DNA from 3 places in the Aquipseudomonas alcaligenes genome. Region 2 is predicted to be linked to each of the others. Evidence: predicted binding sites of a transcription regulator. Region 2 holds the regulator's gene; each other region holds the start of a gene.
The links. Region 2 encodes FliA, which starts transcription of late flagellar genes. Its sites were predicted from a motif close to CTAAAGTTTNNNNNNNNNNNGCCGNTAA; they were not measured.
Positions count from the first base shown of each region.

Region 1 (10,217 bases), 99 kb from region 2:
GGGCATGGCCCCGCTGCTGCGGGCCATGGACGCCGGGCGGGTCGAGCATGCGCTGATCACCGGCATCCCGGTGGCCAAGAAATGGCACGAGGACGAGCCCAAGCGCCCGCGCTATTACGCCGGCGACGATGCCGGCGCCTACTGGTACAGCGCCACCGACGTGCTGGTGGCGGCTGCGGTGAAGCGCCTGCCGGCCGAGCAGCGCCGGCGCCTGCATCCCTTCCTCAGCGGCTTCAACCCCACCGACAAGAATGCCGACGCGCATATCCGCCGCATGCTGGAGCTGGACCCCGGCTTCTGGCAGGGCATCGGCGAAGTCTTCACCCGTCACGACGACCTCACCGCACTGACCTACGGCGACACCCCGCGGGCCAACAACGAGGCCATGACGCGGGTCTACCACCTGGCCGTCGAGTACGACCTGCCGGTGCTGTTGCACAGCAACATCACCTCCAAGCGCGAGCGCAACCCGCTGTACCTGGCGGAGCTCGAGGAGCCGCTGCGCAACCACCCGCACGTGCGCTTCATCTGGGCGCATGCCGGCACCAGCCTGGAGATCCATCGACACCAGGAGCGGCTGGAATTCCTCCTGCCGACGCTGGAGCGCCTGCTCGCCCAGTACCCCAACCTGTACATCGACCTGTCCTGGAGCGTGCTGCGACCCTATCTGCTGGATACCGAGGGGCGGGCCGACCCGGCCTGGCTGCAGCTGGTACGTCGCTACCCGACGCGCTTCATGCTGGGTTCGGACGTGGTCGGCCGCTTCGACGGCCTGGGGGACTACTTCGCCGAGTTCCGCCCCTTCCTCGATGCCCTGCCGGAGGATGTGGCGCGGCGGGTGGCGCGCGACAACTTCCTCGCCGTGCTGCCACGCCAGCGCCGGGCCGAGTTGGCTGACTGACTGTCATCAGCCTGTAACCGCGGCGTCATAGCCTCGCGCCCGATCTTCCAACAAGGAGCGCGAGATGAAACTGTTCAGCCTGACCGTCCTGGCCCTGGGCCTTTCCGCCAACCTGGCCCTGGCCGAAGTGCGTGTCGAGGGGCCGATCGAGTACGGCGTATTCGCCACCCAGTTCAAGGATCCGCAGCCGGGCGAGCGCGTGCTGACCCGTGCCAACCAGCCGATCGAGCAGACCGACCAGGTGCCGGCGCGGCTGGGCACCAAGTTCGGCGTGCGCTACCGCCTGGTCGGCAAGACCGAGACGGAGCAGCCGCTGACCCTGATGTACTTCACCCCCGGCCTGGTGGGCCCGGACGGCAAGCGCCAGGACAAGATCGAGCTGATGCAGAAGCTGGTGGTCGGCGCGCCGCAGGACGTGATGGCCTTCGAGTTCACCGAACACCACGAGGTGGTGCCGGGCGAGTGGCAGTTCATGGTGTTTCAGGGCGACCGCAAGCTGGTCGAGCAGCGCTTCCAGGTGCGCTGATCCCCGGCATGTCGTACCCAGGCCCGGCCGCAGCAGCGCCCGGGCCTTTCGCGTTATGGGCAGTTGGCTCAAGGCGTGGCGGTGACGGCCGATACGCAGAGGGCGAGACGGATCTTCCGCTTGCCAAGCCGGCGCCAAGACCTGCCGCAGCTTACGACTATCCTCAGATTGCCCAGTAACCATCAGGAAACCCGTCATGTCTCTGAGAAATATGAAAATCGCCACACGAGCCGGCCTGGGCTTCGCCATCCTGGCACTGCTGGTGGTGCTGGTCGGGGGCTTCTCCCTGCTGCAGATGAAGCGCATGAATGGCGCCGCGGCCGAGGTCAAGGAGGTCTGGCTGCCCAGTATCGCGGCGCTCAACGACATGGGGCAGAACATCCTGCGTATCCGTACGGCCACCCTGCGCCTGATCGTGATTCGCGAGCCGGCCGCCCTGGCGCAGAACACCGCTCTGCTCAACCAGCTCAGGTCCGACCTGGGCCAGGCACAGGCGCGCTACGAGGCACTACTCAGCCTGGATGAGGAGCGCCAGTTGTATGAGCGTTACCAGCAGAAGCAGTCGGCCTATTTCAGCGAGCAGGAAAAGCTCATGAGCTTTTCGGCCCAGGACGACGTCGATTCGGCGATCGCCGTCGCCAGCGGCGAGCTCAACCAGCATGCCGCGGACATGGCGGCCCTGCTGCGCGACCTGACCGAGCTGAACAACAACGGAGCCGCGGAGGCGGCCCAGCTCAGCAGTGACGTCTACGCGGATGCGACGCAGCTGGTGATCCTGCTGATAGTCGCGGCACTGGCGGCGACCATCTTCCTGGCCCTGATGCTGACCCGCAGCATCGTGCGCCCCCTGGGCGAGGCGGTGGCGGTGGCGCAGGTGGTGGCTTCCGGCGACCTGACACAGAAGTTCGACATCATCGGTGAGGATGAACCTGCGCAGTTGCTCAGTGCTCTGCGTGGCATGCAGCAGAGCCTGCGCAACACCATCCAGAGCATCGCCGACTCCTCCAACCAGCTGGCATCCGCCTCCGAGGAGCTGCACGCGGTCACCGAGGACTCCACCCGTGGCCTGCATCAGCAGAATGCCGAGATCGAGCAGGCTGCCACTGCGGTGAACGAGATGACCTCGGCAGTGGAAGAGGTGGCGCGCAATGCCGTCAGCACCTCGGAGGCTTCGCGCGAGTCCGACCGTACGGCCCAGCATGGCCGCGAGCAGGTGCGCCAGACCGTCGATTCCATCAGCCGTCTGGCCACCGAGGTGACCGATAGCGCCCATGAGGTCGAGCAGCTGGCGCAGCAGGTACGCAACATCAGCCAGGTGCTCGACGTGATCCGTGCCATCGCCGAACAGACCAACCTGCTGGCCCTCAATGCCGCCATCGAGGCGGCGCGCGCCGGTGATGCCGGCCGTGGCTTCGCCGTGGTGGCCGACGAGGTACGCGCACTGGCCCATCGCACGCAGCAGTCGACCCAGGAAATCGAGCAGATGATCGGTGGCATTCAGCAGGGTACCGAGCGCGCTGTCGGTGCCATGCAGCAGAGCACCGGGCGTGCCACTTCCACTCTGGAGCTGGCGCAGGCCGCCGGGCGCGCGCTGGACGAGATCGCCCAGGCGATTTCCTCGATCAACGAGCGCAACCTGGTGATCGCCAGCGCATCCGAGGAACAGGCGCAGGTCGCCCGCGAAGTGGACCGCAACCTGGTGAATATCCGTGACCTGTCGCTGCAGACCTCGGCCGGGGCCAACCAGACCAGCGCCGCCAGTCAGGAGCTGTCGCGCCTGGCCGTGGACCTCAACGCGCTGGTGGCACGCTTCCGCATCTGAGTTGCGCACAATGAAAAACGGCGCCCGTGGGCGCCGTTTTTCATGGGGCCGGGAATCAGCCCTGGTAACGCTGCAGGATCAGGGTGGCGTTGGTGCCGCCGAAACCGAAGCTGTTGCTCATCACGGTGTTGAGCTGGGCGTCGCGGGTCTGGCGCTGGATCGGCAGGTCGGCCAGTTCCGGGTCGATCTCCTCGATGTTGGCCGAGCCGGCGATGAAGCCGCCCTGCATCATCAGCAGGCAGTAGATCGCCTCGTGCACGCCGGCGGCGCCCAGCGAGTGGCCGGACAGGCTCTTGGTCGAGCTGATGGCCGGTGCCTTGGCGCCGAACACTTCGCGTACCGCACGGGCCTCGGCGGTGTCGCCGACCGGGGTGGAGGTGCCGTGGGTGTTGAGGTAGTCGATCGGCGCACTGACGGTGGCCAGGGCCTGCTGCATGCAGCGCACGGCGCCTTCGCCGCTCGGCGCGACCATGTCGTAGCCGTCGCTGGTGGCGCCGTAGCCGACGATCTCGGCGTAGATCTTGGCGCCGCGCTTGAGCGCGTGTTCCAGTTCCTCGACCACCACCATGCCGCCACCGCCGGCGATGACGAAGCCGTCACGCTTGGCGTCATAGGCGCGCGAGGCCTTCTCCGGGGTCTTGTTGTACTGGGTGGAGAGGGCGCCCATGGCGTCGAACAGGCAGCTCTGGCTCCAGTGTTCCTCTTCGCCGCCGCCGGCGAACACCATGTCCTGTTTGCCCATCTGGATCTGCTCCATGGCGTGGCCGATGCAGTGGGCGCTGGTGGCGCAGGCGGAGGAGATGGAGTAGTTCACGCCCTTGATCTGGAACGGCGTGGCCAGGCAGGCCGACACGGTGCTGCCCATGGTGCGCGGCACGCGGTATGGGCCGATGCGCTTGACGCCCTTCTCGCGCAGGATGTCGATGGCTTCCATCTGGTTCAGGGTGGAGGCACCACCGGAGCCGGCAATCAGGCCGACGCGCGGGTGGGAGATTTCCTCCAGGCTGAGGCCGGCATCCTTGATCGCCTGCTCCATGGACAGGTAGGCGTAGGCCGCGGCATCGCCCATGAAACGCAGGACCTTGCGGTCGATCAGCTCTTCCAGGTTGAGGTCGACGGAGCCGGACACCTGGCTGCGCAGGCCCATTTCGGCATATTCCGGGTTGAAGCGGATGCCTGCCTTGCCGGCGCGCAGGTTGGCGGAGACGGTGTCTTTGTCATTGCCCAGGCAGGAAACGATGCCCAGACCGGTGATCACGACGCGGCGCATGCGGAAATGTCCTTCAGAAACTGTCGGTAGAGGTGAACAGGCCGACGCGGAGGCCTTCGGCGCTGTAGATCTCGCGGCCATCGACGGCCACGCTGCCGTCGGCGATGCCGAGGATCAGCGAGCGATTGATGGTGCGCTTGATGTGGATGTTGTAGGTGATCTTCTTGGCGGTCGGCAGGACCTGGCCGAAGAACTTCACCTCGCCCGAGCCGAGGGCGCGGCCGCGGCCGGGGTTGCCCTGCCAGCCGAGGTAGAAGCCAACCAGCTGCCACATGGCGTCGAGGCCCAGGCAGCCGGGCATCACCGGGTCGCCCTCGAAGTGGCAGGCGAAGAACCACAGGTCGGGATTGATATCGAGTTCGGCGACGATCTCGCCTTTGCCGTATTTGCCGCCGGTCTCGCTGATGTGCACGATGCGGTCGATCATCAGCATATTGGGGGCGGGCAACTGCGCATTACCTGGGCCAAACAGTTCGCCGCGGCTGCAGGCGAGCAATTCTTCCCGGGTATAGGCGTTTTGCTGGGTCATGCGAACTCCTCAATGGTCCCCTCGGCGGGGCTAAGCTGCGCCGCGGGTTTTCTTGTGTAGCGGCAGACTAGTCATAGACTGTTGCGCCTAGGTGAAAGTCACAGCGCAGTGTGAACAGTTGTAAACAGCCTGTTCTTGTCGCAGATCATCACTCGCCCGACTCTAGCATTCCTGCGCCGGCGGTGGTGCGCTTGCCCAGCCAGCGCAGCAAGATGCGCTCCAGATCGGCGCGCTTGAAGGGTTTGGCCAGGTAGTCGTTCATCCCGGCCTGCAGGCAGGCCTCGCGGTCACCCTGCAGGGCGTTGGCGGTAAGGGCGATGATCGGCGTGCCGCCGTGCGGGTGCAGGCGGCGGATCTGCCGCGTGGCCTCGTAGCCGTCCATCACCGGCAGGCGGCAGTCCATCAGCACGGCGGCGAAGCGCTGTGCGTCGAAGCTGCCGACCGCCTGGGCACCATCGCCGACCAGGGTCACCCGGTAGCCGAGGCTGCGCAGCATGGCCTCGATCACCGTCTGGTTGACCGGGTTGTCCTCCACCAGCAGCACTTCCTGGCCGTCGCCGGACTGGCTGTCGTCCTCGGGCGAGGGCATGGCAATACTGTGGCGCGGGCTGAAGGGCAGGGGGATTTCCAGGGTGAAGACCGAACCCACGCCTTCCTGGCTGCTGGCGTGCAGGGTGCCGCCCATGCGCTCGGCCAGGGTGCGGGCGATCGACAGGCCGAGGCCGGTGCCGCCGTAGCGCCGCGAGATCGAGGTATCGGCCTGCTGGAAGGCGTCGAACATGTGCTCCAGGCGCTGCGGGGCGATGCCGATGCCGCTGTCGTGCACGGCGCAGGTGAACCACAGTACCTCGTTGTCCAGCGGCTGCCAGCGCGTTTCGATGCGGATGCCGCCTTCCTCGGTGAACTTCAGCGCGTTGCCCAGCAGGTTGACCAGGATCTGGCGGATGCGCGTCGGGTCGCCCTGCACCTCGAAGTCCTCCAGACCGGCCTGGTTCTCCAGGCGCAGGTAGAGGCCGCGCTGCTGCGCGCTGTGCTGGAACACCTGGATCGAGCCCTGCAGCAGCTCCAGCAGGTTGAAGGGGATGCGCTCCAGTTCCAGGGCGCCGCGCTCGATGCGCGAGAAGTCGAGGATGTCGTTGATCACCTTGAGCAGGTGTTCGGTGGACTCGGTGGCCAGGGCCGCGTATTCGGCCTGCTCGCCGGTCATCTCGGTGGTTTCCAGCAGCTGCAGCATGCCCAGCACGCCGTTCATCGGGGTGCGCAGCTCGTGGCTCATCATGGCCAGGAAGTCCGACTTGGCGCGGCTGGCCTGTTCGGCCTGCTCGCGGGTCTGGATCAGCTGCTGCATGGCGCTGTGCTGCTCGCGGCTGGCCTGGGCGAGCTCGGCCGCCAGGTTGTTGATGTGCCGCGCCAGATCGCCCAGTTCGCTGGTGTCGGTTTCCGGCAGGCTGGTGTGGTAGTCGCCAGCCTTGATTGCCTGCAGCGCCCGTCCCATCTCGATGATCGGGCCGGCCAGGCGCCGCGCCAGCTGGCGTGCCAGCAGGAAGGTCAGCAGCAGGGCGAACAGGGCCAGCACCGTGGCCTTGAACAGGATGGTCTGCTGGCGGCTGGTGAAGGCCTCGTCGGACATGCCGACCACCACCCGACCCAGGTACTGCTCATCGGTGCCGTTCGCCGCTGCCTGCTCGATGGGGGCGTGGAACACTTCCACGCGTGCCGTGCTGTCCTCGCCATGCCGCTCGACGTAGACCAGGATGTTCTCGGCCTTGTCGCGCACTTCCAGGAAGCGTACGTGCGGGGTCTTCAGGGTGGCGCGCAGCAGGGTCTCCAGGGCCTGCGGGTTGCCGGCGGCGATCCCGTGCTCGGCGGCCGGCGCCAGCTGGTCGGCCACCCGCTGGCCGGTCTGGTCGATTTCCGCGCGCAGGTCCTGCAGCCGCGAGTGGGTGAACAGGCCGGTCAACAGCAGGGTCAGCAGCAGGGCCGGGCCGACGCTGATCAGTTGGGTGCGGGTGTGGATGTCCCACTTGCGGCCGAAGGTCATGGCTGCATTCTCCCGCCGGGGAGGATGGGCATGCCGGAGCGGGTGCCCGCGGGAGCGACCGGGGGCAAGCCGGGGAGGGGAAGGAAACTGTGCACGGAACGGCCTTGTTCTCTGCCTGACTGCGGCATGTTAACCGAGAAGGCAGGCTTTGCCAGCGCATGCGCTGCGATGGCAGTCACGCACGGTACTGGCCGGTCGGGCGATGCTTCGTGATAATGCCGCCATTCGCCATCCCGATGGCCCGTTGTGGAATTCCTATGACCGAGCAACAACCCGTTGCAGTACTGGGTGGCGGCAGCTTCGGCACCGCCATCGCCAATCTCCTGGCCGCCAACGGCCAGCGCGTCCTGCAGTGGATGCGCGACCCCGAGCAGGCCGAGGCCATGCGCACCCAGCGCGAGAACCCGCGCTACCTCAAGGGCATCAAGCTGCTGCCCGGGGTCGAGCCGGTAACCGACCTGCCGACCACCCTGGCTGCCTGCGAGCTGGTTTTCGTCGCCATTCCTTCCTCGGCGCTGCGCAAGGCGCTGCAACCGGTGGCCGGGCTGCTGGCCGGCAAGCTGCTGGTCAGCACCACCAAGGGCATCGAGGCCGAGGGCTTCAAGCTGATGAGCCAGATCCTCGCCGAAGTGGCGCCGCAGGCGCGCATCGGCGTGCTGTCCGGGCCCAACCTGGCGCGCGAGATCGCTGAGCATGCGCTGACCGCCACCGTCATCGCCAGCGAGGACGAGGAGCTCTGTCAGCGCGTGCAGTCGGCCCTGCACGGCCGCACCTTCCGCGTCTACGCCAGCCGCGACAGCTTCGGCGTGGAACTGGGCGGCGCGCTGAAGAACGTCTACGCCATCATCGCCGGCATGGCGGTGGCCCTGGGCATGGGCGAGAACACTAAGAGCATGCTGATCACCCGTGCCCTGGCCGAGATGACCCGCTTCGCCGTCAAGCTCGGCGCCAATCCCATGACCTTCCTCGGCCTGGCCGGCGTGGGCGACCTGATCGTCACCTGCTCCTCGCCCAAGAGCCGCAACTTCCAGGTCGGCCATGCCCTCGGCGAGGGCCTGAGTCTGGAGGATGCGGTGGCGCGCCTGGGCGAGGTGGCCGAGGGCGTCAACACCCTCAAGGTGCTCAAGCACAAGGCCGAGGAGTTGCAGGTCTACATGCCCCTGGTCGCCGGCTTGCATGCCATCCTGTTCGAGGGGCGTACCCTGGAACAGGTGATCCAGGCGCTGATGCGCGGCGAGCCGAAGACCGACGTGGACTTCATTTCCCCCAGCGGATTCTGAGAAGGAGAGCGACATGAGCGACGAAAGCAAGGAACTGGAGCGCGAGTCCATCGGCCTGCGCATTGTCTGGATGGTGATCTTCGCCATCGTCTGGCAGCTGGCGGAAATCGTGCTCGCCGGCGTGGTCTTGCTGCAGCTGGGCTACCGCCTGTTCTACGGTGCGCCCAACGCTGGCCTGCAAGGCTTCGGCGATAGCCTCAGCCAGTACCTGCAGCAGATCGGCCGCTTCGGCACCTTCAACAGCGAGGAGAAGCCCTGGCCCTTCGCCGACTGGCCGACCCCGCGCGCACCGCAGGACAACGAACCGCACAGCATCCCGCCGGCGCCGCACCCGGTGCGCGACGAAGAGCCCAAGCTGTGAAACTCTGGCTGCTGCGCCATGGCGAGGCCGAGCCGCGTGCGCGTAGCGACGCGGAGCGGGCGCTGACCGAGCGTGGCCGCAAGGAAGTGCGCAAGAGCGCCGAACGCCTGCGTGGCCAGGCGCTCGCGCATATCCTGGTCAGCCCCTACCGGCGCGCCCAGCAGAGCGCCGAGCTGGTGCGCGAGGCGCTTGGCCTGAGTCTGCCGCTGACCACGGTGGACTGGGCCACCCCCGACGACTCGCCGCGCAACGCCGTGCTGCAGCTCGACCAGTACGCGGGCGACTGCCTGCTGGTCAGCCACAACCCGCTGCTCGGCAGCCTCGGCGGTCTGCTGGTGCATGGCTATCTGCAGGAACCCCTGGCATTGCACACCGCCAGCCTGGTCGAGCTGGAAGGCGAGTCGAGCGTGCCCGGCCTGATGACGCTCAAGAGCCTGTATCACCCCCACTAGTCGGCCAGGGCGGCCTGCCGGCGCTTCTGTAACATTTCTCTACTTGCGATGCCTCCTGACGCATGGAATATTCGACCAAGCAAGTGCTTGGTTGCTCCCTGTGACAAAAACAATAAACAAGGAGGCCCCGTGGCCAGTGCAGTCCGTTTGCCGCTCGAAGTGTTTTTCGAGCGCGAGTCGCGTCACCCGAACAAGACCTACCTGATCCAGCCCCTCGGCGCCGGACAGGTGGAGCAGCTGACCTGGGCCGAAGTGGGCGAGCAGGCCCGGCGTGCGGCGAGTTGGCTGCGCAGTCTGGAGCTGGAGCAGGGCAGCAAGATCGCCATCATTTCCAAGAACTGTGCGCACTGGATAGTCGCCGACCTGGCCATCTGGATGGCCGGGCACGTGTCGGTGCCGCTCTATCCCAACCTCACCGCCGAGTCGGTGCGCCAGGTGCTGGAGCATGCCGAGGCCAGGGTGGCCTTCATCGGCAAGCTCGACGACTGGCCGGCCATGGCTCCCGGCGTGCCGGAGCAGGTCACCACCGTGGCCCTGCCGTTGCACCCGCACGGTCGCTACGACCGCACCTGGCAGGACCTGCAGGTCTGTGCGCCGATTCAGGACACCCCCAGGCCGCGCGCCGAGCAGCTCGCCACCATCATCTACACCTCCGGTACTACCGGCATGCCCAAGGGCGTGATGCACAACTTCGGCAACTTCGGCTTCACCGCCAGCCACGCCACCGAGCTGTTCGGCGTGCGCGAGGACGACCGGGTGCTGTCCTACCTGCCGCTGTGCCACGTGGCCGAGCGCATGTTCGTCGAGCTCAATTCGCTGTACAGCGGGCTGACCGTGTACTTCGCCGAGAGCCTGGATACCTTCCTCGACGACCTGCGCCGCGCCCGTCCCACGGTGTTCTTCGGCGTGCCGCGGATCTGGACCAAGTTCCAGATGGGCGTCTATTCCAAGATGCCGGCCAGGAAACTGGACTTCCTGCTATCCATCCCGCTGCTCGGTCGCCTGATCGGGCGCAAGGTGCTGCGTGGCCTGGGC
Region 1 is NZ_CP154874.1:88,817-99,033, forward strand. It holds gene AAG092_RS00470 (amidohydrolase family protein) at 1-901, shown strand, start outside; gene AAG092_RS00475 (DUF3859 domain-containing protein) at 966-1,427, shown strand; gene AAG092_RS00480 (methyl-accepting chemotaxis protein) at 1,624-3,249, shown strand; gene fabB (beta-ketoacyl-ACP synthase I) at 3,305-4,519, opposite strand; gene fabA (3-hydroxyacyl-[acyl-carrier-protein] dehydratase FabA) at 4,533-5,048, opposite strand; gene AAG092_RS00495 (ATP-binding protein) at 5,197-7,089, opposite strand; gene AAG092_RS00500 (NAD(P)H-dependent glycerol-3-phosphate dehydrogenase) at 7,347-8,369, shown strand; gene AAG092_RS00505 (DUF4389 domain-containing protein) at 8,383-8,730, shown strand; gene sixA (phosphohistidine phosphatase SixA) at 8,727-9,182, shown strand; gene AAG092_RS00515 (AMP-binding protein) at 9,312-10,217, shown strand, end outside.
Region 1: the regulator FliA is predicted to act here: its motif matches at 1,495-1,522, upstream of AAG092_RS00480 (methyl-accepting chemotaxis protein).

Region 2 (10,217 bases):
TGGCGGTGCTCAAGGCGGACCAGGACGACCTGCTGGCCATCGCTGACGAGCCGGTCGAGGCGGCCATCCTGCATGCCATGCTGGTGACCGGCTGGAGCCTGCTGTGGATGGCCTGCGGGTTGATCCTGATCGCCGCGGTGGACGTGCCGTTCCAGCTCTGGGATACCAAGCAGAAGCTGATGATGACCAAGCAGGAGGTCAAGGACGAGTACAAGGACAGCGAAGGCAAGCCCGAGGTCAAGTCGAAGATCCGCCAGCTGCAGCGGCAGATGGCGGAGCGGCGCATGATGCAGCAGGTGCCGGAGGCGGACGTGGTGATCACCAACCCGACCCACTTCGCCGTGGCCCTCAAGTACGACCCGGAGAAGGGCAATGCGCCGGTGCTGCTGGCCAAGGGTGGCGATTTCCTGGCGCTGAAGATCCGCGAGATCGCCCAGGAGCACAAGGTCACCCTGCTCGAGTCGCCGGCCCTGGCGCGGGCGGTGTACTTCTCCACCGAGGTCGACCAGGAAATTCCCGCCGGCCTGTACCTGGCCGTGGCCCAGGTACTGGCCTACGTCTATCAGCTCAAGCAGTTCCGCGCCGGCAAGGGCAAGCGCCCGGGGCCGCTGCCGGACCTGCCGATCCCGCCGGATTTGCGCCGCGACGAGTAGCGGCGCGGCCGTCTCTCTTGCCTTCGCGGCAGAGTTGGAATGCTTCTTGCCATTACCCCTGCACGGCGCCTTTCGCGTCAAAAGATTGAATGGGCTGGGGATAACAAGTGGCAGTGGATCGTGCGCAAATCATCGGGGACGTACGCAGCAACCTGGCGGGGTTGCGCCATGGCAATCTGGGTATTCCGCTGCTGCTGCTGGTCATGCTCGCCATGGTCATGCTGCCGATCCCGCCGTTCCTCCTCGACGTGCTGTTCACCTTCAGCATCGCCCTGTCCATCGTGGTCCTGCTGGTCGCCATCTACTCGCTGAGGCCGCTGGACTTCGCCGTCTTCCCCACCGTGCTGCTGGCCGCGACCCTGCTGCGCCTGGCGCTGAACGTCGCCTCCACCCGCGTGGTGCTGCTGCACGGCCAGGAGGGGCATGACGCCGCGGGCAAGGTGATCCAGGCCTTCGGCGAGGTGGTGATCGGCGGCAACTACGTGGTCGGCGCCGTGGTGTTCGCCATCCTGATGATCATCAACTTCGTGGTGGTCACCAAGGGTGCAGGGCGCATTTCCGAGGTGAGCGCGCGTTTCACCCTGGACGCCATGCCCGGCAAGCAGATGGCCATCGACGCCGACCTCAATGCCGGCCTGATCGACCAGGCCGAGGCCAAGCGGCGCCGTGCCGAGGTGGCCCAGGAGGCCGACTTCTACGGTTCGATGGACGGTGCCTCGAAGTTCGTCCGCGGCGACGCCGTGGCCGGCCTGCTGATTCTCTTCATCAACCTCATCGGCGGCATTGCCATCGGCGTGCTGCAGCACGACCTGGCCTTTGCCGAGGCCGGGCGCATCTACACCCTGCTGACCATCGGCGACGGCCTGGTGGCGCAGATCCCCTCGCTGCTGCTGTCCACCGCCGCCGCCATCATGGTCACCCGGGTCTCCACTTCCGAAGATATGGGGGCCCAGGTCAGCCGACAGATGTTCGCCTCGCCCAAGGCCCTGGCCGTGTCGGCAGCGATCATGATCACCATGGGCCTGGTGCCGGGCATGCCGCACGTACCTTTCATCGGTCTCGGCCTGATCGCGGCCGGCGCGGCCTACTGGATTGCCAACAAGCAGCGCAAGGTCAAGGAGGAGGAGGTCAAGGAGGTCAAGCGCCAGCAGGAGCTGCTGCCGGCGCAGAAGGCCCAGGAGGTCAAGGAGCTGGGCTGGGACGACGTCACCCCGGTGGACATGGTAGGCCTGGAGGTCGGCTACCGCCTGATCCCGCTGGTGGATCGCAACCAGGGGGGGCAGTTGCTGGCGCGGATCAAGGGCGTGCGCAAGAAGCTGTCGCAGGAGATGGGCTTCCTGATGCCGTCGGTACATATCCGCGACAACCTCGACCTGTTGCCCAATGCCTATCGCCTGACCCTGATGGGCGTCAGCGTGGCCGAGGCCGAGGTGTATCCGGAGCGCGAACTGGCGATCAACCCCGGCCAGGTGTTCGGCACCCTCAACGGCATCGCCGCCAAGGATCCGGCGTTCGGCCTGGAAGCGGTGTGGATCGACCCGAGCCAGCGCGACCAGGCGCAGTCGCTCGGCTACACGGTGGTGGATGCCAGCACCGTGGTCGCCACCCACCTCAACCAGGTCCTGCACAAGCATGCCCATGAGCTGATCGGCCATGAGGAGGTGCAGCAGTTGCTGCAGCTGCTGGCCAAGACCTCGCCGAAGCTGGCCGAGGAGCTGGTGCCGGGCATGGTCTCGCTGTCGACCCTGCTCAAGGTGCTGCAGGCGCTGCTGCAGGAGCAGGTGCCGGTGCGCGATATCCGCAGCATCGCCGAGGCCATCTCCAATGTCGCCGGCAAGAGTCAAGATCCCGCCGCGATGGTCGCCGCGGTTCGCGTCGCACTGGCCCGTGCAATCGTGCAAAGCATTGTGGGACTAGAGCCGGAGCTGCCTGTGATCACTCTGGAGCCCAGGTTGGAACAGTTATTGCTCAATAGCCTGCAGAAGGCCGGTCAGGGCTCTGAGGATGGCATCCTCCTCGAACCCGGAATGGCCGAGAAGCTGCAACGCTCCCTGGTGGAAGCGGCGCAGCGCCAGGAAATGCTCGGCAAGCCGGTGATCCTGCTGGTGGCCGGCCCGGTCCGGGCGATGCTGTCGCGATTCGCGCGGCTCGCCGTACCCAACATGCATGTACTGGCCTACCAGGAAATACCGGACAACAAGCAGGTCACGATCGTCGCCACGGTCGGCCAGAACTGAGGGTTCTAAGCCATGCAAGTCAAACGCTTCTTCGCCGCCGATATGCGTACCGCCATGAAGCTGGTGCGTGACGAACTGGGCGCCGACGCCGCCATCATCGGCAACCGCCGCGTGGCCGGCGGCGTGGAGCTGACCGCGGCGCTGGACTACCAGCCGGCCACCCCGGCGCGTACGCCCAACCCGGCGCTGGAGGCCGAGCTGCGCAAGACCCAGGCGAAGATCGCCAATGCCCAGGCCGAGCTGACCATCCGCGCGGTGGCCGACGAGCGCAAGGATCGCCAGCTGTTCGCCAACGAATCGCTGATCGCTCCCGAGCTGCCGGCCACTGCGGTCAAGGTGCAGCGCCCGGTGGCCGCTCCGCAGGCTGCCAGCAAGCCGACCGCCGCCGCGGTCGACCAGCGCGCCCTGGATGCCATGCGCTTCGAGCTGCACGGTCTGCGTGAACTGATCGAGGTGCAGTTGGGCTCCATCGCCTGGGGCCAGCTGCAGAACCGCAAGCCGCAGCAGGCCAACCTGTGGCGTCGCCTGCAGCGCATGGGCCTGTCCGCCGAGCTGTCCAAGGCGCTGCTGGAGCGCGTGGCCAAGGTCGCCGATCCGCGCCAGGCCTGGCGCATGCTGCTGGCCCATCTGGCCCATGCGATCAAGACCCCGGCGGTCGAGCCGCTGGAGGAGGGCGGGGTGATCGCCCTGGTCGGCCCGGCCGGCATGGGCAAGACCACCACCCTGGCCAAGATGGCCGCGCGCTACGTGCTGAAGTACGGCTCGCAGAGCATCGCCCTGGTCAGCATGGACAGCTTCCGTATCGGCGCCCAGGAGCAGATCAAGACCCTCGGCCGCATCCTCAACGTTTCCGTGACCCAGGTCGATCCGGGCCAGTCGCTGATCCAGGCCCTGGCACCGCTGGCGCGCAAGAAGGTGATCCTGATCGACACCGCCGGCCTGCCGGGCAACGACCCGGCCCTGCGCCTGCAGCTGGAGAGCCTGGCTGCGCGCGGCCTGAAGGCGAAGAACTACCTGGTGCTGGCTGCCACCAGCCAGGCCCAGGTGCTCAAGGCCGCCTATCACAGCTACAAGCAGTGCGGCCTGGCCGGCTGCATCCTGAGCAAGGTGGACGAGGCGGCCAATCTAGGTGAAGTTCTGGGGCTGGCCATCAGCCAGCATCTCCCGGTAGCCTATCTGGCTGACGGGCCGAAGATTCCGGACGATCTGCAGGTACCGCGCAGCCACCAGTTGGTGAGTCGCGCCGTGAGCCTGCAGACCGAGGAAGATCCGAGCGAGGAAGCCATGGCCGACATGTTTGCCGGCTTCTACCACCCGCGTCGCGCGGGGTAGGGCAGGCGGTGGCGCGCAAGGCGTTCTAGTGTGTAGGAACAGGTCGGTGTAGTTGCCCGACCAGCCCAGACCAGGCAAGACAAGGTAAGAGAAGAACATGGGTAGTATGCATCCCGTACAGGTGATCGCAGTCACTGGCGGCAAGGGCGGCGTCGGCAAGACCAACGTGTCGGTGAATCTGTCGCTGGCGCTGGCCGACCTCGGTCGCCGGGTCATGCTGATGGACGCCGACCTGGGCCTGGCCAACGTCGACGTACTGCTCGGCCTGACGCCCAAGCGCACCCTGGCCGATGTGATAAACGGCGAGTGCGACCTCAAGGACGTGCTGCTGCAAGGGCCCGGCGGCATCCGCATCGTGCCCGCGGCATCCGGTACGCAGAGCATGGTGCAGCTGTCGCCGGTACAGCATGCCGGCCTGATCCAGGCCTTCAGCGACATCAGCGACAACCTTGATGTGCTGGTAATCGACACCGCCGCCGGCATCGGCGACGGCGTGGTCAGCTTCGTCCGTGCCGCCCAGGAGGTGCTGGTGGTGGTCTGCGACGAGCCGACCTCGATCACCGACGCCTACGCGCTGATCAAGCTGCTCAACCGCGATTACGGCATGAACCGCTTCCGCGTCCTGGCCAACATGGCCCACAGCCCGCAGGAAGGGCGCAACCTCTTTGCTAAACTGACCAAGGTGACCGATCGCTTCCTCGATGTGGCCTTGCAGTACGTGGGCGCCGTTCCCTACGACGAATCCGTCCGCAAGGCCGTGCAGAAACAGCGCGCGGTGTACGAAGCCTTCCCGCGCTCGAAATGCGCACTGGCGTTCAAGGCGATTGCCCAGAAAGTCGACACCTGGCCGCTTCCGGCCAACCCGCGCGGCCATCTGGAGTTCTTCGTCGAGCGTCTGGTGCAGCAGCCGATCGCGGGGACGGCCGTATGACAGCAGCCAGTGGACTTCGCATGTACAACAAGGCGCAAGCGCAGGATTCCCAGCACCAGCTGATCGAGCGATACGCGCCGCTGGTCAAGCGCATCGCCTATCACCTGCTGGCGCGCCTGCCGGCCAGCGTGCAGGTCGACGATCTGATGCAGGCCGGCATGATCGGCCTGCTGGAGGCCTCGAAGAAATACGATGGCAGCAAGGGCGCCAGCTTCGAGACCTACGCCGGCATCCGCATCCGTGGCGCCATGCTCGACGAGGTGCGCAAGGGTGACTGGGCACCGCGCTCGGTCCACCGCAACAGCCGCATGGTCAGCGATGCCATCCGCGCAATCGAGGCCAGAACCGGTCGAGACGCTAAAGATCAAGAGGTTGCGGCCGAACTCCAATTGAGTCTCGAGGATTACTACGGCATCCTTGGCGACACTCAGGGGAGCCGCCTGTTCAGCTTCGACGACCTGATGCAGGACGGCGAGCATGGCGGTTTGCTCGAGGATGCCAGTAGCCACAGCGGTCCCCTGCACGGCCTGGAAGACGAGCGTTTCCAGGCGGCGCTGGCCGATGCCATCGCCCACCTGCCGGAGCGCGAGCGGCTGGTGCTGGCGCTGTACTACGACGAAGAATTGAATTTGAAGGAAATCGGCGAAGTTCTGGGGGTCAGCGAGTCCCGGGTCAGCCAGTTGCACAGCCAGTGCGCCGCCCGTTTGCGCGCACGTCTGGGTGAGTGGCGGGCCAGCTGACGAAGAGCCGGTTTCAAGATTTGCGACGTCCCGGGGTGCCGGTGGCGTTTAGGACTGTACGGAGGTCGACTTGGACAAGAACATGAAAATCCTCATCGTTGACGATTTCTCGACGATGCGACGGATCATCAAGAACCTCCTGCGTGATCTGGGGTTCACCAACACGGCCGAGGCCGACGACGGCAATACGGCCCTGCCCATGCTGCAGAGCGGTAGTTTCGACTTCCTGGTGACCGACTGGAACATGCCCGGCATGACCGGTATCGACCTGCTGCGCGCGGTGCGTGCGGACGAGCGCCTGAAGAATCTGCCGGTGCTGATGGTGACCGCCGAGGCCAAGCGCGAACAGATCATCGAGGCCGCCCAGGCTGGCGTGAATGGCTATGTCGTCAAGCCGTTCACCGCCCAGGTGCTGAAGGAGAAGATCGAGAAGATCTTCGAACGGGTTAACGGCTGATGATCGCCGCGAGGGCGCTATGGCACACGATGATTCACACCTGGGCGAACTCGAATCGACCCTGAAGGCGCATGCCACCCAACTCGTCGAGAGCCTGGAGAAGGGCCGTTTCGGCGAGGCGGTCAGCCTGATCCACGAGCTCAACAAGGCGCGCGACCACGGCCTGTATCAGGAAGTCGGCAAGCTCACCCGCGAACTGCACAACTCGATCGTCAACTTCCAGATCGACCCGCGCAATCCGCACGCGCAGGAGATCTCGCAGATCACCGACGCCACCGAGCGCTTGTCCTATGTGGTGCAGATGACCGAGAAAGCGGCCAACCGCACCATGGACCTGGTCGAGCAGAGTGCGCCGCTGGTCAACGACCTGGGCGATGAGGCACAGGCCCTGTCTGCCGACTGGGGCAAGTTCATGCGCCGCGAGATGGGCGCCGACGCTTTCCGCGACCTGGCCAAGCGCATCGAACTCTTCCTCGCTCGCAGCGAGCGTGACAGCCAGCGTCTGTCCGGCTACCTCAACGACATTCTCTTGGCCCAGGATTTCCAGGATCTCACCGGGCAGGTGATCAAGCGCGTGACCCAGCTGGTCACCGAAGTGGAGCGCGACCTGCTCAAGCTGATGCTGATGGCCAGCCATGTCGACCGCTTCGCCGGTATCGAGCATGACCTGGAGGCGCTGCGTGCCGAGCAAGAACAACAAAAAGAGCCTTCCAAGGGTGAAGGTCCGCAGATTCATGCCGATAAGCGTGATGACGTCGCGTCCAGCCAGGACGATGTCGACGACCTGCTGTCCAGCCTTGGATTTTAGGGCTCTAGAAGAGCCTTTGGAGCGCACCGATGAGCTTCGACGCCGATGAAGAAATCCTCCAGGACTTCCTGGTAGAGGCCGGCGAAATTCTTGAGCTGCTGTCCGAGCAACTGGTCGAGCTGGAGAGCCGGCCGGATGACATGGACCTGCTCAATGCCATCTTCCGTGGTTTCCACACGGTCAAGGGTGGCGCCGGCTTCCTCCAGCTCAATGAGCTGGTGGAGTGCTGTCACATCGCGGAGAACGTCTTCGACATCCTGCGCAAGGGTGAGCGGCGGGTCACTGCCGAGCTGATGGACGTGGTCCTGCAGGCGCTGGATGCGGTCAACGAAATGTTCAGTCAGGTGCGCGAACGCACCGAGCCGACCCCGGCCACTCCCGAGCTGCTGGCCGCGCTGGCACGCCTGGCCGAACCGGAGAGCGCCGACGAGCAGGCTGCCGAGCCTGAGCCTGAGCCCGAGCCGGTGGCCGAAGCGGCACCCGGTGGCGATATCACCGACAGTGAGTTCGAGCAGCTGCTCGATGCCATCGGCGACCAGCCGGCTGCCGAGACTCCCGCCGCAGGCGGTGGCGACGAGATCACCGATGACGAGTTCGAGGCGCTGCTCGACCAGCTGCACGGCAAGGGCAAGTTCGCCGGCGCGGCCGAAGAGGCCCCGGTAGCCAAAGCGGCGGCCCCGGCTGCTGCATCCGCTGCTGACGAGATCACCGACGACGAGTTCGAGGCGCTGCTCGACCAGCTGCACGGCAAGGGCAAGTTCGCCGGCGCCGTGGAAGAGGCCCCCGCAGCCAAAGCGGCAGCCCCAGCTGCTCCGGTTGCGGCGAGCGGTGGCGACGAGATCACCGATGACGAGTTCGAGGCGCTGCTCGACCAGCTGCATGGCAAGGGCAAGTTCGCCGGCGCCGTGGAAGAGGCGCCTGCAATCAAAGCGGCGACCCCGGCGCCTGCAGCCAAGAAGGTGGAGCCGGCCAAGCCCGTGGCTGCCAAACCCGCAGCCAAGCCCGAGCCCGCCAAGCCGACACCCGCCGCGGCTCCTGCCGCTGCGGCCGCCGCCCCCAGCGAGGCGGAAACCACGGTGCGCGTCGATACCGCACGCCTGGACGAGATCATGAACATGGTCGGCGAGCTGGTGCTGGTGCGTAACCGCCTGGTGCGCCTGGGCCTGAACAGCGGCGACGAGGCCATGGCTAAGGCCGTGTCCAACCTCGATGTGGTCACCGCGGACCTGCAGACCTCGGTCATGAAGACCCGCATGCAGCCGATCAAGAAGGTCTTCGGCCGCTTTCCGCGCCTGGTTCGCGACCTGGCGCGCAACCTGAAGAAAGAGATCAACCTGGAGCTGGTCGGCGAAGAAACCGACCTCGACAAGAACCTGGTCGAGGCCCTCGCCGACCCGTTGGTGCACCTGGTGCGCAACGCCGTCGACCATGGCATCGAGAGCCCCGAGGAACGCGAGGCCGCAGGCAAGGCGCGGGCTGGCCGCGTGGTGCTGTCGGCCGAGCAGGAGGGCGACCACATCCTGTTGTCGATCTCCGACGACGGCAAGGGCATGGACCCGGAGATCCTCCGCGCCAAGGCGGTGGAGAAGGGGCTGCTGGACAAGGACGCGGCCGATCGCCTGAGCGAGACCGAGTGCTACAACCTGATCTTCGCCCCGGGCTTCTCGACCAAGACCGAAATTTCCGACGTGTCCGGCCGCGGTGTTGGCATGGATGTGGTGAAGACCAAGATTTCCCAGCTCAACGGCATCATCAACGTGCACTCGGCCAAGGGCCAGGGCTCGAAGATCGTCATCAAGGTGCCGCTGACCCTGGCGATCATGCCGACCCTGATGGTGATGCTGGGCAACCAGGCCTTCGCCTTCCCGCTGGTCAACGTCAACGAGATCTTCCACCTCGACCTGTCGCGCACCAACGTGGTGGACGGCCAGGAAGTGGTCATCGTGCGCGACAAGGCGCTGCCGCTGTTCTACCTCAAGCGCTGGCTGGTCAATGGCGCGGTCGACGAGGAGCAGCGCGAGGGACATGTGGTCATCCTCACCGTTGGCAGCCAGCGCATCGGCTTCGTGGTCGACCAGCTGGTGGGCCAGGAGGAGGTGGTGATCAAGCCGCTGGGCAAGATGCTGCAGGGCACCCCGGGCATGTCCGGCGCTACCATTACCGGTGACGGGCGCATCGCCCTGATTCTCGACGTGCCGAGCATGCTCAAGCGCTACGCGCGTCGTATCTGATCGTTCGCGGCTGGCTCGGCCAGTCCCTCTGGAGTGTTTATGGCAGTCAAGGTCCTGGTGGTGGATGATTCCGGCTTTTTCCGCCGCCGGGTCTCGGAGATTCTCTCCGCCGACCCCGATATTCAGGTGGTTGGTACCGCCACCAACGGTCGCGAGGCCATCGATCAGGCACTGGCGCTGAAGCCGGACGTGATCACCATGGACTACGAGATGCCGATGATGGATGGCATCACGGCGGTCAAGAACATCATGCAGCGCTGCCCGACCCCGGTACTGATGTTCTCCTCGCTGACCCACGAGGGCGCCCGCGTCACCCTCGATGCGCTGGATGCCGGCGCGGTGGACTACCTGCCGAAGAACTTCGAGGACATCTCGCGCAACCCAGAGAAGGTCAAGGCGCTGCTGTGCGAGAAAGTCCATACCATCGCCCGCAGCAACCGGCGTTACAGTACTTTCAGCAGTCCCGCGGCCAGCCCGGCGCCGGCTGCCGCGCCCCAGGCAACAGCGCGTAGTAGCGCCACACCCGCCGCGGCCCCTTCCAGCCGGCCCAGCGTGGCACCGGCGACTCCGGCTCAGGGTGCGGCGCCAAAGCGCAAGTCCTACAAGCTGGTGGCCATCGGTACTTCCACCGGTGGCCCGGTGGCCCTGCAGCGCGTACTGACCCAGCTGCCGGCCAATTTTCCGGCGCCCATCGTGCTTATCCAGCACATGCCGGCAGCCTTTACCAAGGCTTTTGCCGAGCGCCTGGACAAACTGTGCCGGATCAGTGTGAAGGAAGCCGAGGATGGCGATGTGCTGCGTCCTGGCCTGGCCCTGCTGGCGCCCGGT
Region 2 is NZ_CP154874.1:187,674-197,890, forward strand. It holds gene flhB (flagellar biosynthesis protein FlhB) at 1-653, shown strand, start outside; gene flhA (flagellar biosynthesis protein FlhA) at 767-2,890, shown strand; gene flhF (flagellar biosynthesis protein FlhF) at 2,903-4,222, shown strand; gene fleN (flagellar synthesis regulator FleN) at 4,320-5,153, shown strand; gene fliA (RNA polymerase sigma factor FliA) at 5,150-5,893, shown strand; gene AAG092_RS00965 (chemotaxis response regulator CheY) at 5,976-6,350, shown strand; gene AAG092_RS00970 (protein phosphatase CheZ) at 6,370-7,158, shown strand; gene AAG092_RS00975 (chemotaxis protein CheA) at 7,188-9,389, shown strand; gene AAG092_RS00980 (chemotaxis response regulator protein-glutamate methylesterase) at 9,429-10,217, shown strand, end outside.

Region 3 (10,217 bases), 1.6 Mb from region 2:
TGGCCAAGCTGGAGACGCGCCTGGGTTTTCGCCTGTGCGAGCGCGGCAAGGCCGGCTTTCGCCTGACGCCCAAGGGCGAGCAGGTGCTGGCCGCCACCCGGCGCCTGTTCGCCGCCATCGAGACCTTCAAGGGCGAGGCCCAGGGCATGGCCGACAAGCTGCTCGGCGAGCTGCACGTCGGCCTCTCCGAGGCCCTCGCCGACGAGGTGCTGGAGCGCCTCGGCGCGGCCCTGGGCGCCTTCCGCCGGCGCAACCAGGCGGTGCAGATCGGGCTGCTCAGCGCCATGCCCGCCGAGCTGGAGCGGCGCCTGCTGCAGGGCCAGCTGCAGCTGGCCATCGGCTACTTCTCCGGCCGCCAGACGGCGCTCGACTACCACCCGCTGTTCCGCGAACAGCAGCAGCTGTACTGCGGCCGCGGCCACCCGCTGTTCGAGCGCCCGCCACGGGATGACAGCGCGCTGCTGGCCTGCGACGGCGTGCTGCACCCCTACCGCTTCGTCGCCCCCTGGCAGACCGGCGCCAGCAGCGCGCACAGCGAGCAGGTGGAAGGCAGCCTGGCCTTCATCCTCTCCGGCGCCCATGTCGGCTACCTGCCCGACCACATCGCCGCGCCCTGGGAGCGCCGCGGCCAGCTGCGCGCGCTGCTGCCGGAGCGCCTCGGCTTCGTCGTCGAGTTCCACCTGGCGCAGCACCGCGCGCGCCTACCCAGCGAGGCGCAGCGGGCGCTCTGCGAGGACCTGCTGGCGGCCTTCGCCTGATATGGCGACCGATTCACCCGCTGAATCGGCCTAACTGACGCTTCCCAGCACTGGACCGACTGGTCTACATATAGCGCCATGCACACATCCAACCTCAGCACCCGCGACAAACTGATCGCCGCCATGGCCGACACCCTGCAACGCAAGGGGCTGCATGGTGCCGGTCTCAACGAGCTGCTGGCCCAGGCCCAGGCGCCCAAGGGCAGCCTCTACCACCACTTCCCCGGCGGCAAGAACGAGCTGGCGGTGGCCGCCATCGAGCACATCGGCCAGCGCATCGACGGCTTCTTCGCCCAGCTGTTCCGCGACCACCCGGACCCGCTGCGGGCCATGCAGCGCTGGCTCGACAACACCCTGCAGCAGCTCGAGGGCAGCCGCTTCGAGCGCGGCTGCCCGCTGGCCACCGTGGCCCTGGAGAGCGGCCCGGAGGATGTCGAGATCCGCGCCGCCCTGTCCGGTTGCTTCACCCGCCTGCGCCAGGCCCTGGCCACCCAGCTGCGCGGCGTCGGCTTCCACGGCGACAGCGCGGAAGGCTTCGCCAACCTGTTCATCTCGCTCTATGAGGGCGGCTTGCTGCAGGCCCGCGTGGCCGGCAGCAGCGAGCCTCTGCAACGCGCCAGCGCGGCGCTTTTCCAACTACTGCATGACTACCCGCGGGAGAACCGCCATGACCAGTGACACCCAGGACATCCGCCGCGAGGAGCTGCAGCTCGCCGCCGCCGACGGCTACCCGCTGCGCGCCACCCTCTACCACGCCCCGCAGCCACGCGCGCGCCTGCTGATCGGCGGCGCCACCGGCGTGCCACAGGGCTTCTACCGGCGCTTCGCCGAATACGCCGCGCAGCGCGGCTACAGCACCCTGAGCCTGGACTACCGCGGCATCGGCCAGTCCAGGCCGGCGCGCCTGCGCGGCTTCGAGATGCGCTACCTGGACTGGGCCCACCTCGACCTGGCCGCCGCCCTCGACCACCTGCACGCCGACGACCTGCCGACCTTCATGATCGGCCACTCCTTCGGCGGCCATGCCTTCGGCCTGCTGCCGGGGCACGAGCGCGTCGCCGGCTTCTACACCTTCGGCACCGGCGCCGGCTGGCATGGCTGGATGCCGCCGCTGGAGCGCCTGCGCGTGCAGCTGATGTGGAACCTGGTCGGCCCGCTGATCGTCCTGCGCAAGGGCTATCTGGCCTGGAGCAGGCTGGGCATGGGCGAAGACCTGCCGCTCGGCGTGTACCGCCAGTGGAAGCGCTGGTGCCGCTACCCGCGCTACTTCTTCGACGACCCCGAGCAGCAGCACCTGGCCGCCCGTTTCGCCAGCGTGCGCACGCCGATCGTCGCCGCCAACAGCCTCGACGACCTGTGGGCACCACCCAGCTCGCGCGATGCCTTCATGGCCGCCTACAGCGCCGCGCCCTACCAGGCCCGCACCATCGACTCCCAGGCCGAGGGCCTCGGCGCCATCGGCCACATGGGCTACTTTCGCAGCAGCGCCAGCGCGCTGTGGGACGAGGCGCTGGGCTGGTTCGAACAACTGCAGCACAACCGCCAGGCCGCCTGAGCGGCCGCCCCTACCCGGAGAACCGCGTGATGAACCCGCAACAGATGACCGGCCTGCAGATCATGCAGGCCTTCGCCGCCGGCCACTTCCCCAAGCCCGGCATCGCCAAGACCATGCCGATGGAAGTGGAAATCGTGGAGGCCAACCGCGTGGTCTTCGCCGTCACCGCCGACGAGCGCCACACCAACCCCCTGGGCGGCGTGCATGGCGGCTTCGCCGCCACCGTGCTGGACTCGGTGACCGGCTGCGCCACCCACACCGCCCTCGGCGCGGGCGAGAGCTACGGCACCATCGAGCTGAACGTGAAGATGAGCAAGGCCATCCCCTTCAACCGCACGCTGCGCGCCGAAGGCAAGGTGATCAACGTCAGCTCACGCCTGGTCATCTCCGAAGGCAGCATCCGCGACGAGGACGGCACCCTCTACGCCTACGGCACCGCCACCTGCATGATCCTGCGCTAGCCGGCCGGGGGCGCACGGCCGCGGTCAGTCCGAGCGGTGCCGGCCGCGCGGCGCCGCGGGCTCGCCGACGCGCTCGCGCAGCTGCCCGGCCAGGCGTTCGAGGGACAGCAGGGTCAGCTGGATTTCCTCGTGCACCCGCGGCGTGGGCGCGGGTTCCTCGGCTTCCAGCTGGTAGCGCGGGTCGAACAGATCGAATGTATCCATGACGAATTCCTCAACAGTGGTGGACTGTCGGCAGTTCGGTAGGCATCGGTCTTGTTCTTGTCGGGTCAGTCTGTGCGTCGCAGATGACCATTGTTCGCGTGGCCAGCTCGGCACTGGCACCTGATCAATTTCTGCGCAGTCGGCGGCCGCGTCAACCGCGCCGGGGCTATAGTTTCAGCTCCGCCCACCCGCGAGGGAATCCGCATGAGCACGCCCTACAAGGTCGCCGTCCTGGTCGGCAGCCTGCGCCAGGCCTCGATCAACCGCAAGCTGGCACTGGCCCTGGCCGAACTGGCGCCGCCCTCGCTGCAGCTGGAGCTGGTCGAGATCAGCGAGCTGCCGCTGTACAACGAGGACATCGACGTCAGCCCCGCGCCCGAGGCCTACACGCGCTTTCGCCAGCAGGTGAAAGCCGCCGACGCCCTGCTGTTCGTCACCCCGGAATACAACCGCTCGGTGCCGGGCGTGCTGAAGAACGCCATCGACGTCGGCTCGCGCCCCTATGGCCAGAGCGTCTTCGGCGGCAAGCCGGGGGCCGTGCTGAGTGCCTCGCCGGGCGCCATCGGCGGCTTCGGCGCCAACCACCACCTGCGCCAGTCGATGGTCTTCCTCGACGTCTACATGCTGCAGCAGCCCGAGTCCTACCTGGGCGGCGCCGGCAAGTTCTTCGACGAGAGCGGCAAGCTGGACGCCGGCATCGAGGGCTTCCTGCAGAAGTTCATCGACGCCTACGCCGCCTGGGTGGAGCGGCATGTGAAGGGCTAGAGACCCTGCAGCAGGCTGAGAATGGCCTGCTGCCGCTGGTTGGCCTGGGCCAGGATGGCGGTCGCCGCCTGCTGCAGTATCTGCTGCCGGACCAGGTTGGACACCTCGGTCGCATAGTCGGTATCCCTGATCCGGCTGCGCGCGGCGGAGAGGTTCTCCGCCATGTTCTGCAGGTTGGCGATGGTGTATTCAAGACGGTTCTGCACGGCGCCGAGATCCGCCCTGGCACTGTCGATGGTACTCAACGCCCCATCGATCAAACCGATCGCCGTCTGTGCACCGACATCCGTGAGCAGGTCCACCTCGTTGATCTGCTCGAAGCGGCTGGTGTTGGTCGCCGTGCTGCCATCCACAGTCGCCACATCCACCGCGGTGCTGAAGCCCTTGGCACTATTGAGGCGAACCACGCCGATGGCGCGCATGGCGGAGTCGTCGGTCAGGGTGGCGACCGAGGCGATGAGCTCTTCCCCGCCTTCGTAGTCGAAGTTCTGTGCCTGGGCCGTACCGACGTCCCGGGACTGGAAATTCTCCAGCGCGATATCGTCGCCACGCTCGCTGGTCATCCACAGCCGATCGCCCTCGACCCTGGCGCTGATCCCGGTACGCGCCGACTCGGCGTTGATCGCATCGGCCAGCAGGCCGAGGTCGCCGTCCTCGATCTCGGCGCTGATGCTCACCGCATCCTCGTTGGAGCCGTACAGGTCGAAGGAGTAGTGGTCGTCGCCGCTGAAGCTCAGCTGCAGCAGAGTGCGCGCATCCGCCACCACCCCGGTTGCGTCGGACCGCTTGTTGATCGCGCGCGCCACCTCCCAGGCCGAGCCGGAGACGTCGAAGCTCAGGGTCTTGCGGCCGGCGATGGTCAGTTCGCCGGTCACGTCGTTGTCCGGCAGGGCTCCGGCCTGCTGCAGCAGGCCGCCCAGCTGATCGCCGGTCGCGCTGCCGGCGGTGCCATTGACCAGGTCGCGCACATGGCTGCCCAGGCGATCGGCGCGGAAGTTGCCCAGGCCGACGGGGATGGTCTCGAAAGCGTTGGCGCCGACCTGGAAAGCCTGGGCGCCGAAGCTTCCGTCGAGCAGCTTGCGTCCGGCGAAGCTGGTGGTCTCGGCAATGCGCGTCAGTTCCTGCTGCAGCTGCGCCACTTCCTGTTGCAGGGCGTCGCGCTCGCTGCCCGAGTTGGAGCCATTGGCCGCCTGCAGGGCCAGGTCGCGCATGCGCTGAAGAATACTGGTGGACTGCTGCAGCGCACCCTCGGCGGTCTGCGCCAGGGAGATGCCGTCGTTGGCGTTGCGCACCGCCACGCCCATGCCACTTATCTGGCTGCCCAGACGATTGGATATCTGCAGGCCGGCCGCATCGTCCTTGGCGCTGTTGATGCGTAAGCCGGTGGACAGCCGCTGCATCGAGGTTTCCAGCGCACGCGTCGACTCGTTCAGCGCACGCTGAACGCCGAGTGACGATACGTTGGTGAGGGTCAACGCCATCCGAACAGTCCTTTGAGCAACAACCACTCCATAGTCGCGGCCACCAAATCTTTTACGACTTATCGTCAGACTCTTCGGCGGTGTTAGGAAAAGCTTTAGACCGTTCATCCCCCTACACGGAGACGACTAGGCTTGTCTCATGTGCAGGAGAACGCCATGAACACAGAGCAGCTCGATGACAGCGACTGGCTCGACCCGGACCAGGACCGGCGCCAGGCCGGGTCGCTGGTCGAGGCGCTGCAGGCGCGGGCGCGCAGCGGCCAGCCGATGCACGGCTTCCGCCTCAAGTACGCCGACCTCGCCGGCATCGACCTGGTCAACCATGGCCAGCGCCAAGGCTGGGAGCTGCAGGGCGCCGACCTGTACCGCGCCGACCTGCAGAACGCCCACCTGTTCGCCCTCGACCTGCGCGGCAGCTCGCTGATGAAGGCCGACCTGCGCGGCGCCAACCTGCACTGCGCCGACCTGCGCGACTGCAACCTGCTGGGCGTGCGCCTGGAGGGTGCGCGGCTGGACAACGTGGTCTGGGACCGCCAGCTGATCCAGGAGCGCCGCGGCCGCGAGCGCCGCCGGGACGGCGACGCGGCGGGCGCGCGGCAGCTGTTCGAGGAGGCCGAGGAGACCTACCGCAACCTGCGCCTGCGCCTGGAAAAGGCCGGCCTGTTCGAGCAGGCAGGGCAGTTCTTCCACCGCGAGATGGCCATGCGCCGCCTGCAGATGCCGCGCCTGAGCGGAAGACGCCTGCTGTCCTGGCTGGTCGACCTGTTCTGCGGCTATGGCGAGAAGCCGCTCAACGTGGTGCTGTTCTCCCTCGGCCTGATCCTGGCCTGCGGCCTGCTGTTCTTCCTGGTCGGCGTGCGCCACGGCGACCTGCCGCTGGGCCTGGCCCTGGAACGCGGCTGGGCGGCCAACCTGGGCGACCTGCTCGACTGCCTATACTACAGCGTGGTGACCTTCACCACCCTGGGCTACGGCGACATCACCCCGCACGGCCTGGCGCGCCCCATCGCCGCCTTCGAGGCGTTCGCCGGCAGCTTCACCATGGCCCTGTTCGTGGTGGTGTTCGTGAAGAAGATGACGCGCTGAAATGCCAACGCCCCGGCGAGCCGGGGCGCGGTCTGTGACAGGGCTCAGTGGTCGATGGCAGCGCCGGCGCCACGCGGCACACGGATGTCCTCTACCAGGTGCTGGATGCGCTCCGGCGGCGCGCTGGTCAGCTTGGCCACCACGACGGCGGTGGCGAAGTTGAACAGCATGCCCAGTGTGCCGATACCCTCCGGCGAGATGCCGAACCACCAGTCGGCCGCGGTGGCGGTCGGCTCGATGAACTTGAAGTAGACGATGTAGCTGAAGGTGAAGGCCAGCCCCACCACCATGCCGGCAATCGCCCCTTCCTTGTTCATGGTCTTGGAGAAGATGCCCATGACGATGGCCGGGAAGAACGAGGCCGCCGCCAGGCCGAAGGCGAACGCCACCACCTGGGCGACGAAGGCCGGCGGGTAGATGCCGAACAGGCCGGCCACTACCACCGCGACACCGGCGGCGATGCGCGCGGCGAGCAGCTCGCCCTTCTCGCTGATGTTGGGCCGGATGTTGCTCTTGAGCAGGTCGTGGGAGATCGAGGTGGAGATCACCAGCAGCAGGCCGGCGGCAGTGGACAGCGCGGCGGCCAGGCCACCGGCGGCGATCAGGGCGATCACCCAGCCCGGCAGATCGGCGATTTCCGGGTTGGCCAGCACCATGATGTCGTTGTCGACATACAGTTCGTTGGCTGCCGGTGTGGCGGCGTTGGTGAGCAGGCGCTCGTTGTGTGCGCCACGCTCGGCACTGAACTCCGGCTTGCCGGCGAAGGGCGCACCGGGGCCGTACTGGATGACGCCGTCCTGGTTCTTGTCCATCCAGGCGATCAGACCGGCGTTCTCCCAGGTCTTCAGCCAGGCCGGTGCTTCCTGGTAGGCCACGTTCGGCACCGAGGTGAACAGGTTGGTACGGGCGAAAGCCGCCACGGCCGGCGCGGTGGTGTAGAGAATGGCGATGAACAGCAGGGCGTAGCCGGCGGACTTGCGCGCGTCCTTCACCGTCGGGGTGGTGAAGAAGCGCACGATCACGTGCGGCAGGCCGGCCGTGCCGACCATCAGCGCCATGGTGATGAAGAACACGTCGATGGTCGACTTGCTGCCATCGGTGTAGGCACTGAAGCCCAGTTCGGCGCCCAGGCCGTTGAGACGCTCGATCACGCTCTGGCCGGTGCCGGTCACTTCGCTGCCGAAGCCCAGCTGCGGGATCGGGTTACCGGTGATCATCATCGAGATGAAGATGGCCGGCACCATGTAGGCGAAGATCATCACGCAGTACTGCGCCACCTGGGTGTAGGTGATGCCCTTCATGCCGCCCAGCACCGAGTAGAAGAACACGATGGCCATGCCGATCATCACGCCGGTGTTGATGTCGACTTCCAGGTAGCGCGAGAAGACGATGCCGACGCCGCGCATCTGCCCGGCCACGTAGGTGAAGGAGATGAAGATCACGCAGATCACCGCTACCACCCGCGCGGTCTGCGAGTAGTAACGCTCGCCGATGAACTCGGGCACGGTGAACTTGCCGAACTTGCGCAGGTAGGGCGCCAGGCACATGGCCAGCAGCACGTAGCCGCCGGTCCAGCCCATCAGGTAGACCGAGCCGTCGTAGCCGGCGAAGGCGATGATGCCGGCCATGGAGATGAAGGAGGCGGCGCTCATCCAGTCGGCGCCGGTAGCCATGCCGTTCATCACCGGGCTCACGCCCTTGCTGGCCACGTAGTACTCGCTGGTGGAGCCGGCACGGGTCCAGATGGCGATACCGATGTAGAGGGCGAAGGTGGCGCCAACGATCAGGTAGATCAGGGTTTGGGTATCCATGCGCGGCCTCAGTCTTCGTGGACGTCGTACTTGCGGTCGTAGGCATTCATCTTCCACACGTAGAAGAAGATCATCGCCACGAACGTGTAGATGGAACCCTGCTGGGCGAACCAGAAGCCCAGGGGGAAGCCGAAGAACTGAATGGCGTTGAGCTGTTCGACGAACAGGATGCCGGCGCCGTAGGACACGGCGAACCAGACCACGAGGAGCGACAGCATCAGGCGCAGGTTGGCTTTCCAATACGCAGCGGCTGCCTCTTGCTTGGACAAGGACATGGGGACCTCCGGGGATTGTTGTTTTTGTTCTGGAGCCGGTTAGACCCTAGCAAGCCGTTCGCTATCGGCCACTAGACTTTGGTCGCATACGCCCCTGGCATTGCCCTGCGCGGCTCCGGGTGCCAGCCTGAACACAGCCACAGACGCCGCGGAGGCCCCATGAGCACCATGACCCTGTTCCACTCCCCTGCCTCGCCCTTCGTGCGCAAGGTGCGGGTCCTGTTGCACGAGACCGGCCAGCAGGACCGCGTGGCCCTGCAGGAGGTACAGCTGACCCCGGTGAACCCCAGCAGCGCGGTGCTGCAGGGCAACCCGGCAGGCAAGATCCCCGTCCTGCGCCTGGCCGACGGCTCGCTGCTCTACGACAGCCGGGTGATCCTCGACTACCTTGACGCCCAGCACGTCGGCGCGCCGCTGATCCCGCCGAGCGGCCATGCACGCTGGCGCCGCCTCAGCCTGGCCGCGCTGGCCGACGCCATCCTCGACGCCGCCGTGCTGCTGCGTTACGAGACCTTCCTGCGTCCCGCGGACAAGCGCTGGGAGCTCTGGGAAGACGCACAGCAGGACAAGATCGAGCGCAGCCTGGCCTACTTCGAACACGACTGCCTGGCCGAGCTCGCCAGTCACTTCGACATCGCTGCCATCGGCCTGGCCTGCGCCCTCGGCTACCTCGATCTGCGCCAGCCGCAGCTGGGCTGGCGCCAGCGCTACCCAGGCCTGGCCGCCTGGTTCGCCGAGGTCGAGCGGCGCCCCTCGATGCAGGCCAGCGCCCCCGCCTGAGGCGCACGCGGGAACAGGCGGGCGATGCGCCGCGCCAGCAGGTGCGCGCGGCGCGCCTCCTCGCGCAGGCCCAGATGCCCGCTCATGGCCGGTACCACAGGCGGAAGAAGCCGGCGGCCAGCAGCAGGGCCACCTGCCCCAGGGCCGCGCACAGCTGCAGGAAGGACTGCACGTGGGGGTTGCTCGCGGCGTCGGCGAGCCCGGTCAGCTCCGCCCAGAAGCCGGCCGGCAGCAGTTGCAGGGCCAGCCAGGCCAGCGGCCGGCCGGTGAAGTTGAGGCCGTGGATCAGGTCGAACTGGCCGAAGAACATCAGGCCGATCAGCAGCAGCCCGGCCACCACCAGGCCGAGGGCGAAACAGGCGCAGAACTGCAGCAGCAGACGAAACATGGCGATCTCCTCGCAGAGGGGCGCGGCAGCCGCCGCGCCCGGTCGATATCAGGCGGCGGCCGGCTTGCCCAGGCCGTACCAGTCCAGCTTGCGGGTCAGCAGCATCACCGTGGCGAGCAGGCCGAACACCAGCAGCGAGCCCATCAGCAGGGCGTAGTCCTCGGCGGACAGCAGGGCGTAGAGCATGGCGTAGAGCCCGGCCAGCACGGCGGTGAAGGCGGCGCCACGCAACCAGCTGTGCAGCACGTGGCTGACGTAGAAGCCGATCAGCAGCACGCAGGCCGCGGCCGCCAGCACATAGGCCTGGGCGAAGGCCATGTGCTCGGCCAGCGACAGCAGCAGCAGGTAGAACATCGCCAGCGCCAGGCCGACCAGGCCGTACTGCACCGGATGCACGGCCAGGCGCTTGAGCACCTCGAAGAGGAAGAAGCCGGCGAAGGTCAGGGCGATGAACAGCAGGGCGTACTTCAGCGCGCGGTCACTCTTGAGGTACTGGTCCACCGGGTCGACGAAGCTGACGCCGAACTGGCGGCTCTCGAAGGCGTGGCATTCGCCGCCGCTGGTGCAGGCGGCCAGGGCCTCCTCCATGTTGGTGGCGAAGAAGCTGGTCTGCCAGCGCGCGGAGAAGCCCGTGGCGGTGATCTCGCGCTCGC
Region 3 is NZ_CP154874.1:1,794,475-1,804,691, forward strand. It holds gene AAG092_RS08740 (LysR family transcriptional regulator) at 1-758, shown strand, start outside; gene AAG092_RS08745 (TetR/AcrR family transcriptional regulator) at 837-1,436, shown strand; gene AAG092_RS08750 (alpha/beta fold hydrolase) at 1,426-2,313, shown strand; gene AAG092_RS08755 (PaaI family thioesterase) at 2,343-2,774, shown strand; gene AAG092_RS08760 (hypothetical protein) at 2,799-2,978, opposite strand; gene AAG092_RS08765 (NADPH-dependent FMN reductase) at 3,183-3,743, shown strand; gene AAG092_RS08770 (flagellin) at 3,740-5,224, opposite strand; gene AAG092_RS08775 (ion channel) at 5,381-6,310, shown strand; gene AAG092_RS08780 (sodium:solute symporter family protein) at 6,355-8,121, opposite strand; gene AAG092_RS08785 (DUF4212 domain-containing protein) at 8,130-8,396, opposite strand; gene AAG092_RS08790 (glutathione S-transferase family protein) at 8,556-9,176, shown strand; gene AAG092_RS08795 (hypothetical protein) at 9,259-9,564, opposite strand; gene creD (cell envelope integrity protein CreD) at 9,613-10,217, opposite strand, start outside.
Region 3: the regulator FliA is predicted to act here: its motif matches at 5,296-5,323, upstream of AAG092_RS08770 (flagellin).